DNA from 2 places in the Arhodomonas sp. AD133 genome. Region 2 is predicted to be linked to the other one. Evidence: predicted binding sites of a transcription regulator. Region 2 holds the regulator's gene; the other holds the start of a gene.
The links. Region 2 encodes FliA, which starts transcription of late flagellar genes. Its sites were predicted from a motif close to GCTAAAGTTNNNNNNNNNNCNGCCGATA; they were not measured.
Positions count from the first base shown of each region.

Region 1 (7,689 bases), on a different contig from region 2:
GAACGCCCCGAGTACCACGCCCACCAGACCCGCAAGGGCCCCGAACACCATCGCCGCGCGACCATCCATCGTGTTTCCTCCCGCAAAATGCTTTGTCAAATTGCAAAACACCAATCAAAGCGCAAAAATATGAAGCTCCCAAGCGCCATTTCGGAGCGCTCGTGCTCACCGACACACGCCTTACGGAGCGTAACGTGGAAGACAGCGACCCCCTGCAAGACCGACTCTCCCCCCACATCCATCTCAACCTCAACGTCCGGGGCCTGGGGCCTTCCGCCACCCTGGCCATCAACGAGCAGTGTGCCGAGCTCCAGCGCCAGGGCCGCGACGTGTTCCGTCTCGGGCTCGGACAGTCACCCTTCCCCGTTCCGGATTTCGTCACCGAATCCCTGCGCGAGCATGCCGCCGAGAAGGATTACCTCGCCGTGAAGGGGCTCGCCGAGCTGCGCGCGGCGATCTCCGGTTACCTTCGCCGCACCGAAGGCCTGGATTACGACCCCGACAACATTCTCGTGGGCCCGGGGACCAAGGAGCTGATGTTCATCGTTCAGCTCGTCTACTACGGCGATCTCGTGATTCCGACGCCTAGCTGGGTCTCCTACGCCCCCCAGGCTCACATCCTCGGTCGGCAGATCCGGTGGCTGCCCACGGACCCGGCCACGGGCATGGGCGTCACGGCGGACGCACTCGAAGCGCATTGCCGCGCCGACCCCGACCGTCCGCGGCTGCTCATTCTCAACTACCCCGGCAACCCTACCGGCATCGCCTACTCCGCGGAGCAGCTCCAGGCGATCGCCGAAGTCGCCCGCCGTTACCGGGTGCTGGTGTTATCCGACGAGATCTACAGCGGCACGCGCTTCGACGGCGAGCACGTGTCCATCGCACGGTACTATCCGGAAGGGACCATCATCAGCAATGGCCTGTCCAAGTGGTGTGGTGCCGGCGGCTGGCGACTGGGGGCATTCGCGTTTCCGAGCCATCTGCGCTGGCTCCTCGACGGCATGGCCGCCGTGGCGAGCGAGACCTTCACCTCCACCAGCGCCCCTATCCAATACGCGGCGACAACGGCGTTCAACGGCGGTCCCGAGCTGGACCGCTACCTTGCCGACAGCCGCCGTATCCTCGCCGCGCTGGCCGGATTCTTCCAGCGAACGCTGGTGGCCGCCGGCGCGGACTGCCGGCCGGCACAGGGCGGGTTCTACCTGTTCCCGAGCTTCGAGCCGCTACGGGCACGGCTCGAGGCCCACGGCGTGACGGACAGCCGCACCCTGTGCACACGGCTGCTGGAGGACACCGGCGTCGCCGTGCTGCCGGGCAGCAACTTCGGCCGCCCCTCCCGAGAGCTCTCGGTGCGCCTGGCCTATGTGGACTTCGACGGAAGCACCGCCCTGGACGCGCTGAAGACCGGCGAGCAGGAAGTCGACGACGCGTTCCTGCGCACCTACTGCCCGCGGGTGGTCACCGCGGCCGAGCGCATGGCGGACTGGCTGAGTCACGGGTAGCAATACGCGGCCGCCCGTGGCAAGGCGGCCGTTCTTCCGATTCGCACAACCACGTGAAATGGTCAGACCTTGAACCGCCCCACCACCCCACGCAACGTCTCGCCCATGCGCGCGAGCTCGTCGCTGGCATGGCTGGTCTGCTCCATGCCTTCTGAGCTCTGGCCCGCCGCGTCGACGATGCGGGTGACGTTGCGGTTGATCTCCTCGGCCACCTGGCTCTGCTCTTCCGCGGCGGTGGCGACCTGGGTGATCTGGGTGTGTATTCGGGTCACGGCCTCGGCGATTCCGGCCAACGACTCGCGCGAGTCTTCGGCGCGCTCGACGTTACGCTCGGAACGCTCGCGGGAATAATCCATGGTCTCCGCAGCCTGACGGGTGTCGTTCACCAACCCTTCGATGATGGTGCGGATGCGGTCGGCTGACTCGCTGGAGCGTTTCGCCAGGGCGCGGACCTCCTCGGCTACCACCGCGAAGCCCCGGCCCTGCTCCCCGGCGCGTGCCGCTTCGATGGCCGCGTTCAGTGCCAGCAGGTTGGTCTGTTCGGTGACCTCGTGGATCACGTCGAGGACGGTCTCGATCTCCTTGCTGCGCTCAGCGAGCTGGGCGACGGCGTCGCTCGTGCGCTCGATATCCGTGGCGAGGGTACGCATGGATTCGCGGTTCTCCTCGACCACGCTCTGCCCGTCCCGGGCGCGCCCGTCCGCCTCGGAAGCGGCCTGCTCCACCTCGGTGGCGTTGCGCGAGATCTCCTGGACGGTGGCGGTCATCTCGTTGATCGCCGAGGCGATCTGGTCCGTCTCGCTGCTCTGGGAACGCACGCTCTCCCGCGTGGCACCGGCCACCTGATTGAGCTCTTCCGCCGCCGAGGCGAGGTGATGGGTGGTACTGTCGACCTCAGAGATGGCGCCGCGCATTTTCTCGGCGAACGCGTTGAACTGCTCGGCGAGCAGGCTCATTTCGTCACGGCCCTCGACGGGCAGACGCTGTGTGAGATCGCCCTCGCCGGCGGCGATGTCCCGCAAGCGCTCGGTCACCCGGTTAATCGGACGGGTCAGCGCCCGTGACAGCCACACAGCGAGACCGATCACAATCACGATGGACACGAGCCCGATCATGGCGATCTGCCAGCTCAGGCGATTGGCCGGGGCCATGACCTCGGCGCGGGGAATGAGGCCGATGAACTTCCACCCGAGCTGCTGCGAGGTATAAATGTTAGCCTGATAGGACTCTCCGCCCAGCGACACCGTCAGGGCACCGTCTTCGGCGGCGGCTAGCCTTTCGTACCCAGGCTCGCCGAGCCCGGTCAGGGGTTCGAAGTTGTGCTCCGGCTCGCTCGGGTCGACGAGCACCTTACCGGTGTCTTCCACGAGCAGCATGTAGCCGGCCTCCCCGAACCGAATCGCCCGCGCCATGTCGGTGAGCTGCTCCAGTGAGACGTCGACGGCCTGCACGCCGGCCACCCCACCGCCCGGCGCGGGCACGGTGCGGGCCAGGCTCACGCCGATGATGTCCTCCGTGGCGAAGCGATAGGCGTCGGTGAGCACGACCTCGCCGCGCTGCGCCATGGCCTTGCGGTACCAGGGGCGCTGGCGGGGGTCGTAGTTGGGCGGGCTCTCGCGCTTGGGCCACTGCACGAAGCCGCCGTCAGTGGTGCCCGTGTATACGTAGGTCAGCGCGTCGTGGTTCTGCCCGAAATGTCCGAGAAAGCGGAAAATGTCCGCCTCGACTGCGCCATTTTCGAGCGGCGTCATCATCCGGCTGTCCGCCCGGTCCATATAGCGGGTGACCGTCTCGTCCGCCTGACGGGTAACCTCGGCGGTGGCCAGATACGCCACGCTCTCACGCATGCGATCGAAAAAGCCGGTCATCGCGCCATCGATCTGGCGGATCTCGCGCAGACTGGCACTGTTGAAGGCGTCGACGGCGCTGGAGCGCGCTTCGGTGATCGCGATACTGGCCACGGCCGCCACGGCCAGGACGATGGTCACGGAGAAGGCAAGAACGAGTTTTCGTGAGATCGACATCCGTCGGTTCCGCTACCTGTTTGGTCGTGAGCGAATGGCGTCGCGAACCGGCTTGTGGCCGTGCGCAACGCGACGAAGCATCCCGCCGGCGCGATCACGCCGGCGGGGCATGGGGAGTCATCGGGGATCTGGGGTATCCTGGACGCTGGGGCCTACCCCGCCTCCTCGGTCGCCAGGCGGTGCACCCGGCGGGCGAGCTCACCCGCATCGAACTTGGAGAGGAAGTCATCCGCCCCGGCCCGGCGCAGGCTGTACTCGTCGAACTGGCCCGATAGCGAGGTGTGCAGCAGCAGTCGCAGGTGAGAGAAGCGGGAGTCGGCACGCAGACGCTGACACAGCGTGTATCCGTCGACGCCGGGCATCTCCACGTCGGAGACGACCACCTGCAGGCATTGCAGGCGTTCCGGGCTTTCGCGGTCGCAGCGCTCCAGCAGCTCCAGCGCCTGCTCGCCGTTGTCGGCAATCAGCACATCCCAGCCGGCCTGGTCGAGCGTGCGGCTCATACGGCTGCGCGCGAGCCGGCTGTCGTCCACCACGAGAACGGTCTGGGCGCCCGGTGGTGGCGCGGGCGCACCGCCGTGCCCGTCCAGGGCCTGCGCGGCGAGCGGTGCCACCCGATCGATGATCTCCTCGAATTCGAGCAGCTGGATGAGGCCGTGGTCGTCGCGCACGACCCCCATGATCTGCGAGTCCCGTCCGGCACCGGCCGGTGGCTTCATCACGTCTTTCCAGGCGACGCGTACTATGCCCTCGATGTCCCCGACACCGAAGCCCAACAGCCGGCGTTCGCAGTCGGTGAGAATGACGTTCTGGAACGTCTGCGGCATGGCGTCGGGATGCAGCAACGGCGCGAGATCCACCAGTGGCACGGTCCGGTCACGGATACGCGCGATACCGGCGATCCCCGGCGGCGCCCCCAGCAGCGTGCGACCACGTGGGGCGGGCACCACCCCTTCCACCTTGAAGACAGTGATGCCGTAGCGCCGCGCGCCGACACGAAAGCACAGCAGCTCGAACACACCACTGCGCTGGTCCGTCTCCGCCGTCTGTGTAGTGTTTCTGGTCACCGTCACCCTACCTGTGCGAATTCCCCCTGCTCTCCGTTGCATCGGCGGGGAAGCGGGAAACTTGAGGGTGATGTACCTGCCCCGGCGCGTGGACGAGCGGCGCCCTCCGGTCAGCCTCGTGCTCTGAGGAGGTTCAGCCCCAGCCCGACATACACGCTGCCGGCGATCCGCTCCATCCAGCGCAGTACTCGCGCGCGCGCCCGCAGGACGCCGGTAAGGCGCGCCGCGGCAACGGCGACCAACGCGCACCACAGCGTTCCCCCGGTAACGAATACCACTCCCAGGAAAACGAACGGCACCGGCCCCACTACTGCCTCGGCATCCACGAACTGCGGCAGAAAGGCGAGAAAGAAAACCGCTATCTTCGGGTTCAGCGTGTTGGTCACGAAACCCTCGCGGAAGATGCGCCATCCATTCGCCGCGGAGATTCCTGGCGCCGTCGTGGCACCCGCGGGAGTCATGATCGAGCGAATGCCCAGGTACACGAGATAGCCCGCGCCGGCGACCTTCACCGCCGTGAACGCCCACGCGGATGCCGCCAGCACCGCGGAAAGCCCCACCGCCGCGAGCGCCGTATGCAGCAGTATCCCCGCGCCGATGCCCAGGCAGGAGAGCAAACCGGCCCGACAGCCCTGGGTGATACTGCGCGAGAGGATGTACATCGTGTCCGGGCCGGGCGTCAGCCACAGCACAAGGCTTACCAGAAGAAATCCGGCCAGATTCTCGGTTCCCAGCATCGGCTGCCACGCTCCCTGCAACGGCCGACCGCCCCGGTGACATTCCCGCCCGGTGCCGGGACGGACGCCGAGTCGGGAACACGGCACTCGGTCGACTTGTCAGCTACTAACCTTCTTTAAGAAGCGATCGATCGGTGACTGCCTCGGCGCAACCACCGTTGCTCGCTCGACGCATGGTTACACGGAACCAACAGGGAGACCACTTCATGCCGGGAACGGGACACGGTGACGTACGCCACCTTCGCGCCTGCCACAGCGCTGACGAAGCCGTCGCACGCATCGCCGAACTCTACGAGACCGCCGTCCAGCATCTTCGCGAACGCCACCGGCGCTTCGTCGCGGGCGACCACCAACCGAGCCCCGGGCTGAACGCCTGCTACCCGTACGTGGGCATCGAAGTAAACAACGATCACCTCGTCACCGTCTCCCGTCCCACATACGGCTCCCTGCGCAATCCCGGCGTACACGGGACGACGGTAACGCGGCCGGACATTTTCGCCGACTACTTCCACGAGCAACTCTCGCTGCTTATCGCCAATCACCAAGTGCCGGTCTACGTGGGTGTCAGCAACGAGCCGATCCCGCTGCCGTTCGTCATCGAAGAGGCCACGGCGGATCTCACCCGCGAACAGGTCCGTGAGATGGAGCAGATCTTCCATCTGCCGAACCTCGGACGTATCGACGACGCCATCGCCAACGGCACCTATCGCACGTCCCCGGGCCACCCGTATCCGCTGTCGCTGTTTCCCGCCCAGCGGGTGGACCTGGCGCTGCAACGGCTGCACCACTACACGAGCACCGATCCGCGTCACTTCCAGGGATTCGTGCTGATCACCAACTACCAGCGCTACGTGGACGATTTCATCGCCTACGGTCAGGATCAGGTCGCCAATGGCCACGATTACACGGCATTCGTCGAACCCGGCGACGTAGTCACTCCGAACCCGCGCTTCGACCACCCCGGCAGCGATCACGAGCCGCCGCGCCACCAGCCGCCCATGCCGGCGTATCACCTCAAGCGCGACGATGGCCTCGGCGTCACGTTGATCAACATCGGCATCGGGCCCTCGAACGCCAAGACCGTCACCGACCATCTGGCGGTGCTGCGCCCGCACTGCTGCCTGATGGTGGGTCACTGCGGCGGGCTGCGGCGCTCGCAACAGCTCGGCGATTATGTCCTCGCTCACGCGTACATCCGCGAGGATCACGTCCTCGATCAGGACCTCCCGCTGTGGATTCCCGTGCCGCCGCTCGCCGAGGTGCAGGTGGCGCTCGAGGAAGCGGTAGCGAGCGTGACGGGCCTGACCGACTCGGAGATCAAGACCCGCCTGCGCACGGGCACGGTCGCCAGCACCGACAATCGCAACTGGGAGTTCCGCTTCGAAGAGCTCTACGAACGCTTCAGCCAGTCCCGTGCCATCGCGGTCGACATGGAAAGCGCCACCATCGCGGCGAACGGCTTCCGGCTGCGTGTGCCCTATGGCACGCTGCTGTGCGTCTCGGACAAACCGATGCACGGCGAGCTCAAGCTGCGCAGCATGGCGAACGCCTTCTACCGCACGCGCATCAACCAACATCTCACCATCGGGCTCGAGACCATCCGCATTCTCAAGGAATCCGGCATCGACGCACTGCATTCGCGCAAGCTGCGCAGCTTCGACGAACCCGCCTTTCGGTGACCGCCTCCTGCAACGGTGCACACTCCGCCGGCGATGCGCTGCCGCCGGCGGGGCGCGTCTACACCCGGCCCCTCCATACGCGTAGCATCGTGGGGAAGGGGACGGCCCGGACCGGGTCGAGACAGCAGAGGGGGAGATGCCGGGCATGTCAGAGGGTGCACGAACGGGGGACTCATCCCTGCAACGCTGGGTGGATCAGCTCAGCGAACAGGACATGCCGGTTCTCGGCGATACCGTGCGGCGCCTGCACAGCGCCGCCACCGACCGCTCGACTTCGGCTCCCGATCTGGCCCGTATCGTCCTCAGGGATGCGGCGATGACCTCGGGCGTGATCAAGGCCGTGAACACCGTGTACTACAACTCCGCCTCGAGGCGCATCACCACCATCAGCCGCGCCGTCGTGATCCTCGGGTTCGAAACGGTGCGCACCATCGGCACATCGGTGGCGGTCATCGAGACCTTCCTCAGAGCCGGTGCCCGCCGGAAACTGCTGGAGCTCATGCACGAGTCCGTCTTCGCGGCCGTGTATGCCAAGGCCATCGCACGGTGCACCGGAGACCCGGAGCCCGAGGAAGTGTTCATCGCCGCACTGCTCTACCGTCTCGGCCCCATGGCGTTCTGGTGCTATGCCGACGACACCCAGGCACAGCGCATGGAGAGCGCGCTCGACGCCGGCGACA
Region 1 covers NZ_JBNAZM010000012.1:110,409-118,097, forward strand. The annotation lists gene ACPEES_RS09605 (DUF423 domain-containing protein) at 1-69, opposite strand, end outside; gene ACPEES_RS09610 (pyridoxal phosphate-dependent aminotransferase) at 162-1,502, shown strand; gene ACPEES_RS09615 (methyl-accepting chemotaxis protein) at 1,565-3,526, opposite strand; gene ACPEES_RS09620 (chemotaxis protein) at 3,679-4,593, opposite strand; gene ACPEES_RS09625 (LysE family translocator) at 4,704-5,330, opposite strand; gene ACPEES_RS09630 (AMP nucleosidase) at 5,537-7,009, shown strand; gene ACPEES_RS09635 (HDOD domain-containing protein) at 7,155-7,689, shown strand, end outside.
Region 1: a site for FliA is predicted at 4,633-4,660, ahead of ACPEES_RS09620 (chemotaxis protein). Genes of this name have one in related genera too.

Region 2 (7,689 bases):
ACCAGTGGGTCGGCCAGCGCCTCCACCAGATTCTTGTCGAGATCGGTCTCCTCGCCGCTGGTTTCGAGCTGGACCTCCTTCTGCAAACTGCGCGCGAGGTCGCGGATCACTCGCGGGAAACGGCCGAAGACCTTGCGAATGGGCTGCATGCGGGTCTTCATCACCGCGCTCTGCAGATCCGAGGTCACGTGCTCGAGGTTACCCACCGCGTGCGCGAGACGCTCGTCGCCGAGCTCGCCGCGCAGAGTCGAGAGGCGGTTACGCACCAGTACGAGCTCGCCGACCAGGTTCATGATGTCGTCGAGCTTGGCGGTGTCCACGCGCACGCTGGTCTCGCCGCGTTGCGGCTGTGCCGCCGGCTGACCGCCGCCGGGCTCCGCGGGCGCGCTGCCGCCGCCTCCCCCGCTGGCGCTACCCCCACTGCCGCCGGAAGCGGTCTCGCGTGTACCGGATTCCGGAGCCGGGGACGATTTCGCGGGCTCCGAGCGCTGCGGTGACGCCGCCCCGGCGGGCTCCTGCTGTCCGGCAGCACTGGCGGCCGGCGCCTCGCTACCAGCCTTCGGTGCCTTACCGCTGCCGTGAAGGTCGTCCAGGAGCTGCTCGAACTCGTCTTCGGTAATGTGCTCGTCACCATCGCCGCTCGCGGCGGGAGTGGCATCCGCCGGCTGCTGGGGCACACCGCCGTGCTGGCCGTCACCGTGGAGCTCGTCGAGCAGCCGCTCGAACTCGTCGTCGCTGATCTCGTCGCTGTCGCTCCCGGACGATTCACCGTCCGCCGACACGTCCCCGGCCTTCTGCCCGGAGGCGCCGTCGGAGGTTTCCTCACCACCGTCGAGGGCATCGAGCAGCGCCTCGAACTCCCGGTCGCTGATGTCGCCGGACGCGGCATCCCCACCCCCGCCTGCGGATGTGTTATCCGCCGAGGCCGTCGGCGTCGCTGCATCCCCCTCGGGCGCGGCGGGCATGTCGGCGTCGGGCTGGTTGTGCCGCCGCAACGACTGCAGCAGAGCCTCCGGCGCCGCCTCCAGATCCTGTGCCGCATCCAGGCGGTCGAACATATCGTTGACCACGTCCAGCGCCTTGAGCACATCATCCATGAGCTCGGGGTACATCTGCTTCTCGCCCTGACGCAGGAGGTTGAAGATGTCCTCCGTCTGGTGGCAGACGTCCACGAGCTCGTCCAGCCCCAGGAAGCCGGCACCGCCCTTGATGGTATGAAATCCCCGGAATACCGAGTTGAGCAGATCGCGATCCTGGGAGCTGCGCTCCAGAGCGACCAGTTGCTCGCCGAGGGATTCGAGGATCTCCCGCGACTCGACGAGGAAGTCCTGGACGATATCGTCCTGCGGATCGATGGCCATGCGCGCCCCCTTCAGAAGCCGAGACTGGAGAGCAGGTCGTCCACCTCATCCTGCCCCGACACCACATCCTGGTCCTGTCCCGGTACCGCCGGGCCGTGGACCTCCGGCTGACTCTTCTCGGTGGGTTTATCGGCAGGTTTGCTCTTTTCTTCAGTCATCCTCGGACCGGCGAGCCGCACGAGTCCGACCAGCCCGTCCTCGACCTCCTGGACGAGCGTCATCACCCGGCGAATGATCTGGCCGGTGATGTCCTGGTAGTCCTGCGCCATGAGCGCATCGGAGAGGGAATGGTTGAGCGCCTCGCCGTGGCTGCCGGCGAGTGCGAGAAAGCCTTCCACCTCCTGACTGAGCTTGCGGAACTCGTCGGCGGAAAGCTCACGACGGCGGAAGCGTTGCCACTGCTCGTGGAGCGAGTTGCCCTGCGCGCGCAGCTCGTCCACCAGGGGAAGGCTCGTCTCGATCGCCTCGAGGGTTCGATGCGCGGAGCTCTCGGTCACGTCGATGACATGGTTCAGCCGTTGCCTGGCGTCGGGAATCTCGCTGGAAGCGATGTCCGACAGACGGCTGTCCACGCGGAAAGACTTGAGTGCCTCGTGGAGCTCGCGGGTGAGCACGCCGATCTCGCGGAAGAGCTCCGTTTCGCGCAATCGGGTCAGCTCATCGATGGTCTCCTGGATCCCCTGTTCGTCACCGCCCTCGATGCGCTCGATGAGATCGCGGGCGAGCGCCAGGTATTGCTGGCTGCGGTCGTCGGTCGTCATGGCGCTAGCCCCCCGCATTGATGCGCTCGAAGATCTTCTCGATCTTCTCCTTGAGCGTCACGGCAGTGAAGGGCTTGACGATGTAACCGTTCACACCCGCCTGGGCGGCAGCGATGATCTGCTCCCGCTTGGCCTCGGCAGTGACCATGAGCACCGGCAGGTCGGCCAGATCCGGATCGGCGCGCACACCCTTTAGCAGGTCCATGCCGCTCATGCCCGGCATGTTCCAGTCCGTGATGAGAAAATCGAACCCGCCGCGCTGTAGCATCGGCAACGCGGTGTTGCCGTCGTCGGCTTCGGAGATGTTCTCGAAGCCGAGATCACGGAGCAGATTCCGGATGATCCGACGCATCGTGGAGAAATCGTCCACGACGAGGATCTTCATGTTCTTGTTCAATGCCACGCTATTCCCCCTGAGCGAATTCGCGGTAACCGTGCCGGCGGCCGGCGCCTCTCGGGTGCGGAGGGCCGCCGGAGATGCACTCTCACCTCTCTATCCAATCGGCAAGGTGCGCACGAAGCTTTAGCATGATCTTGCCGTGAATCTGGCTGATGCGGGATTCGCTGACACTGAGCACCTCGCCGATCTCGCGCAGATTGAGCTCCTCATCGTAATAGAGTTGCATCACGAGCTGCTCGCGCTCGGGCAGCTTGGCGACGGCTGCAGCGAGATCCGCGCGGAAGCCCCGGTCGGCGAGCACATCCTGCGGCGACGGGCCGTCGCCCTGGGGCTCGTGGGCCTCGCCGGTCGTCGGATCCTCCTGGTCGATGCTGAACAGCCGGGCGCTGGCAGCGTCGGTGAGCGTAGCGTGGTACTCGTCCAGCGACACCCCGAGCCGCTGAGCCACCTCCGCATCCCTCGGCTCGCGTCCGAGCTCGTGCTCCAGCGCCTGGATCACCTCGCCCGCCTCGCGCGAGCGCCGGTGCACCGATCTCGGCGTCCAGTCGAGGCGACGTATCTCGTCGAGCATGGCGCCGCGAATGCGAATGCCCGCATAGGTCTGAAAGCTCGCCCCCTGCCCGGCATCGAACTGGCGGGCGGCCTCGAGCAACCCTACCATGCCGGCCTGGATCAAATCCTCGAGCTGCACGCTCGGCGGCAGGCGGTTGGCGAGGTGATGCGCGATTCGACGCACGAGCGGCGCGTGGCGCACCAGCAGATCGTCACCGCATTGTCCCTGCACGGCTTCGTACATCGAGGGTCCGTTCATCCCGCGAACTCCCCTACCCGGCTGCCATAGCGGATCACCCGCTCGACGAAGAACTCGAGCTGGCCGTCGGCACGGCTCGGCAGCGGCCACTGCTCCACGCGATCGGCGAGTGCCTGGAACGCCCGGCCCGACGGGCTACCCGGATACAGCGACACCACCGGTCGCTGGCGCTGCACGGCTGCGCGCAGGCGCTCGTCCTCCGGGATAGCGCCGGCGTACTCCACGGTGACGTCGAGAAAGCGGTCGGTGACCCGCGCGAGCTTGCCATAGAGGTCCTGGCCCTCACGCGGCCCGGGCACGCGGTTGGCCACCATGTGAAAGCGCGTCACGCCGTGGTCGCGGTTGAGTACCTTGATGAGCGCGTAGGCATCGGTAATGGACGAGGGCTCGTCGCAGACCACCACGAGCACCTCGCGGGCGGCACGCGCGAAGCTCATCACCGAATCGGAGATACCCGCCGCCGTATCCACCAGCAGGTAATCCAGGTCCACGGACAGGTCGCTGAAGCTGCGGATGAGTCCCGCGTGCTCCGCCGGGGAGAGCTCCGCCATGCGCTGGGTACCCGACGACGCGGGCACGATGTGCACCCCCTCGGGACCGTCGAGCAGGACCTCCTCGAGGCTGACCTCGCCGTCAAGCACGTGCGAGAGGTTGCGCCGCGGCGACAACCCGAGCAGCACATCGACGTTGGCAAGCCCCAGGTCCGCGTCGAAGAGCATCACGCCACGGCCCGCACGCGCCAGCGCAGTGGCGAGGTTTACCGAGAGGTTGGTCTTGCCAACCCCGCCCTTGCCGCTGGTCACGGCAATCACTTTGACCGGTTTCGGCTCCGACATGCGTCTCAGTCCCGCCGCTTGATCCATGCCCCTCAACCCCGCCGCGCCGCAGTACCCGCGAACGCCACGGCGAGGGATTCGTCGTCTTCGGTGGCCGCCTTGTAACGCTCGGCCAGCGCCTCGGCCTCTTCCAGCAGCGCCTCGGCACGGGCCGGGCGCAGATCCTCGGGCACACGCTGGCCGTGAGCCACGTAGGCCACCGGCAGGCGGCTGCGCATCACGGCAGTGATCGCGCCGCCCAGGCTCGTGGCCTCGTCCGTCTTACTCAGGATACAACCCACCGGCGCAACAGCGCGAAAAGCGCGTAACGTCTCGATCAACGCCGAAAGCTGCGTGTTCGCCGAGAGCACCAGATAGGGCCGCACCTGCCGCTCGCCGGCGGCGAGAGTGCGGAACTGCTCGGCAAGCCGCATATCGCGCTGGCTCATGCCGGCGGTGTCCACGAGCACCAGACGCCGGTCGGCGAGGTCGGCGAGCAGCGCGGTGAGCTCCTCGCCGTCGGCCGCGGCATGCACCGGCACACCGAGAATGCGCGCGAAGCTGCGCAGCTGCTCCTGGCCACCCACCCGGAAGTTGTCAGTGGTCACCAGCGCCACCTGGTGACGGCCATGGCGCAACGCCGCACGCGCGGCGAGCTTGGCGACGGTGGTGGTCTTGCCCACGCCGGTGGGCCCTACCACGGCCACCACGCCGCCCTGGTCGACGATCTCGTCGTCGGCGGTGGGCAGGTGACGGCGCACCAGCTTCATGGCCTGTCCCCACGCCTGCTCCAGGTCCTCCTCGGCCCCCACTGCGTCGGCGAGACCGCGGCAGACGTCCGCCGCCAGCCCCATCGCGTGCAGCCGGCGCAGCAGCGCCGCGCGCACGGGCTTGGCGCGGCCCATCTGCTGCCACTCCATGAGCGTGAGCTGATTCTCGAAGAGCGTGCGCAGGTTGCTGAGCTCCTCCCGCATTGCCTGCATGGCCGGCTCCGGCGTCCACTGGATGCGATCGGCACTGGCACGCCGCGGTGCCTGCTCCCCGGCAGCCGGGTCCGGTGTCGACGCGGGGGCATCGGCGCGTTCGTACTCGAGATCGAGCGGCGCCGGGGAAACGTCGTCGGCCGTCGGATTCCCGTCGGCCGGTGGCGGCTCGTCGTCGTCACCGACGGTGACGGACAGGCGCGGGCGGTCTGTACGCGCGGCCGGCGCCGTGGATTCACGCTCGGCCCGTGCGAGCGTGTCGCTGAAACTGGCAGGCGTCGGGGACACGCCCCGCTCGGCCTCCGCCACGGCCTCGCGAACGGCCTTCTCGTCGTAGTCCACCGCCGAGATCACCTCCACCCCGCCCTCGACACGGCGACTGGAGAGGATCACGGCATCCGGCCCGTGCACGTCCCGGACCTGGCGCATGGCCTGGCGCATGTCTTCGGCGAACACCCGCTTTATCTTCATGCCGTCACTCCGCATCCCTGGTAGCCAATAGTGCGCGAGGCACCGTTGTTACTGAGCGACCTGCTGCTGCCCCACCGTGGCCACGATCCGCACCTGGCGGTCATCCGGGATCTCGTTATACGAGAGCACATGCAGCCCCGGTGTGCCGTGACGGGTTAGCCGGTACAGCCAACCGCGCAATTGCGGCGAGGTCAGCAGCACCGCGGGCTGGCCGGCGAGCTCCTGACGCTGCGCGCTCTCCGTGAGTGAGCGCTGCAGCCGCTCGGCAAGGCCGGGCTCGAAACCCGCGGCGCCCTCGGACGCCCCCTGGATGGTATCTAGCAACAACTGTTCCAGTTGAGGCTCCAGGGTGATCACCGGCAGCTCCGCACTCATGCCGCCGATGCTCTGCACGATCATCCGTCCCAGCGCTTCGCGCACGATCTGGGTGAGCTGTGTGGGGTCCTGCATCCGCGGCCCATGCTCGGCCAGCGTCTCGACGATGGTGCGCATGTCCCGCACCGGCACACGTTCGGCGAGCAGGTTCTGCAGCACCTTCGCCACCACCGAGAGCGACAGGGTGTTGGGGACGAGCTCTTCCACCAGCTTGGGCTGTTGCTGGGCGAGCATGTCGAGGAGCTTCTGCGCCTCGTCGTGGCCGAGCAACTGGTGCGCGTTGTCGTGGATGATCTGGCTCAGGTGGGTGGCGATCACGGTGCTCGTGTCCACCACCGTGTAGCCCAGGCTCTGGGCATAGTCGCGCTGATTGCCGTCGATCCACACCGCCTCCAGGCCGAACGCCGGATCCCGGGTCGGGGTTCCTTCGAGCGTGCCGGAGACGCCGCCGGGGTTGATTGCGAGCTCGCGGCCGGGCTGCATCTCCGCCTCCGCGATGGGCACCCCGAGCACGCTGATCCGGTACGCGTTGGGACCGAGATCCAGGTTGTCGCGAATGTGCACCGACTGCACGAGAAAGCCGAGATCCTGGGAGACCTTCTTGCGCACGCCCTTGATGCGGGTGAGAAGCTGCCCGCCCTGATTGCGGTCGACCAGCGGAATGAGCCCGTAGCCCACCTCCAGGCCGATGGTGTCCACCGGCGGCACGTCCTCCCAGGTGAGCTCGCGCTGCTCCGGGCTCGGCTCGGCCGCCTCCTCGGCGACGGGCTCCTCGGGGCCGGCGGCGCGTTCGCCCTCGCGATACCGCCACCAGGCCACACCCAGACAGATCCCGCCGAGCAGCAGGAACGTGAAGTTGGGCATGCCGGGAATCAGCCCGAGGAAGGTCACGATACCGCCGCTGATGTAGAGCACGCGGTGATTGCTCAGAAGCTGTGTCAGCACCGCCCCGGCCATGTCCTGGGAGGAGGATACGCGGGTCACGAGAATGGCCGTCGCCGTGGAGAGCACCAGCGACGGAATCTGCGCCACCAGACCGTCGCCGATGGTCAGCAGCGTGTAGGTGTGCATCGCCTCGCCGAAGGGCATGCCGTGCTGCAGCACCCCCACGGACAGTCCACCGACGATGTTGATGAACAGGATCAGAATGCCCGCGATGGCGTCACCGCGGACGAACTTGCTGGCACCATCCATGGAACCGTAGAAATCCGCCTCCTGGGCGACATCCTCACGCCGCTGCTTGGCCTCGCGCTGGTCGATGATACCGGCGTTGAGGTCGGCGTCGATGGCCATCTGCTTGCCCGGCAATGCGTCCAGGGTGAAACGCGCGCTCACCTCCGAAACACGCCCGGCGCCTTTGGTCACCACCACGAAGTTGATGATCACCAGAATCGCGAAGACCACCAGGCCGATGGCGTAGTCGCCGCCGATGACGAACTCGCCGAATGACTCGATGACGCTGCCTGCCGCCCCGGGACCATTGTGCCCGTTGATGAGCACCACCCGGGTCGAAGCCACGTTCAGCGCCAACCGCAGCAGTGTCGCCACCAGCAGCACCGTCGGGAAGGCGGCGAATTCCAACGGCCGCAGGCTGTAGACCGTGACCAGCAGGATCACCAGGCTCAACACGATGTTGAAGGTAAACAGCATGTCCAGGACGAATGGCGGCAACGGCACCACCATCATCGCCAGCAGCGCGATGAGCAGCGCCG
Region 2 covers NZ_JBNAZM010000027.1:52,747-60,435, reverse strand. The annotation lists gene ACPEES_RS14790 (chemotaxis protein CheW) at 1-1,361, opposite strand, end outside; gene ACPEES_RS14785 (protein phosphatase CheZ) at 1,373-2,122, opposite strand; gene cheY (chemotaxis response regulator CheY) at 2,127-2,507, opposite strand; gene ACPEES_RS14775 (RNA polymerase sigma factor FliA) at 2,608-3,333, opposite strand; gene ACPEES_RS14770 (MinD/ParA family protein) at 3,330-4,169, opposite strand; gene flhF (flagellar biosynthesis protein FlhF) at 4,202-5,602, opposite strand; gene flhA (flagellar biosynthesis protein FlhA) at 5,651-7,689, opposite strand, start outside.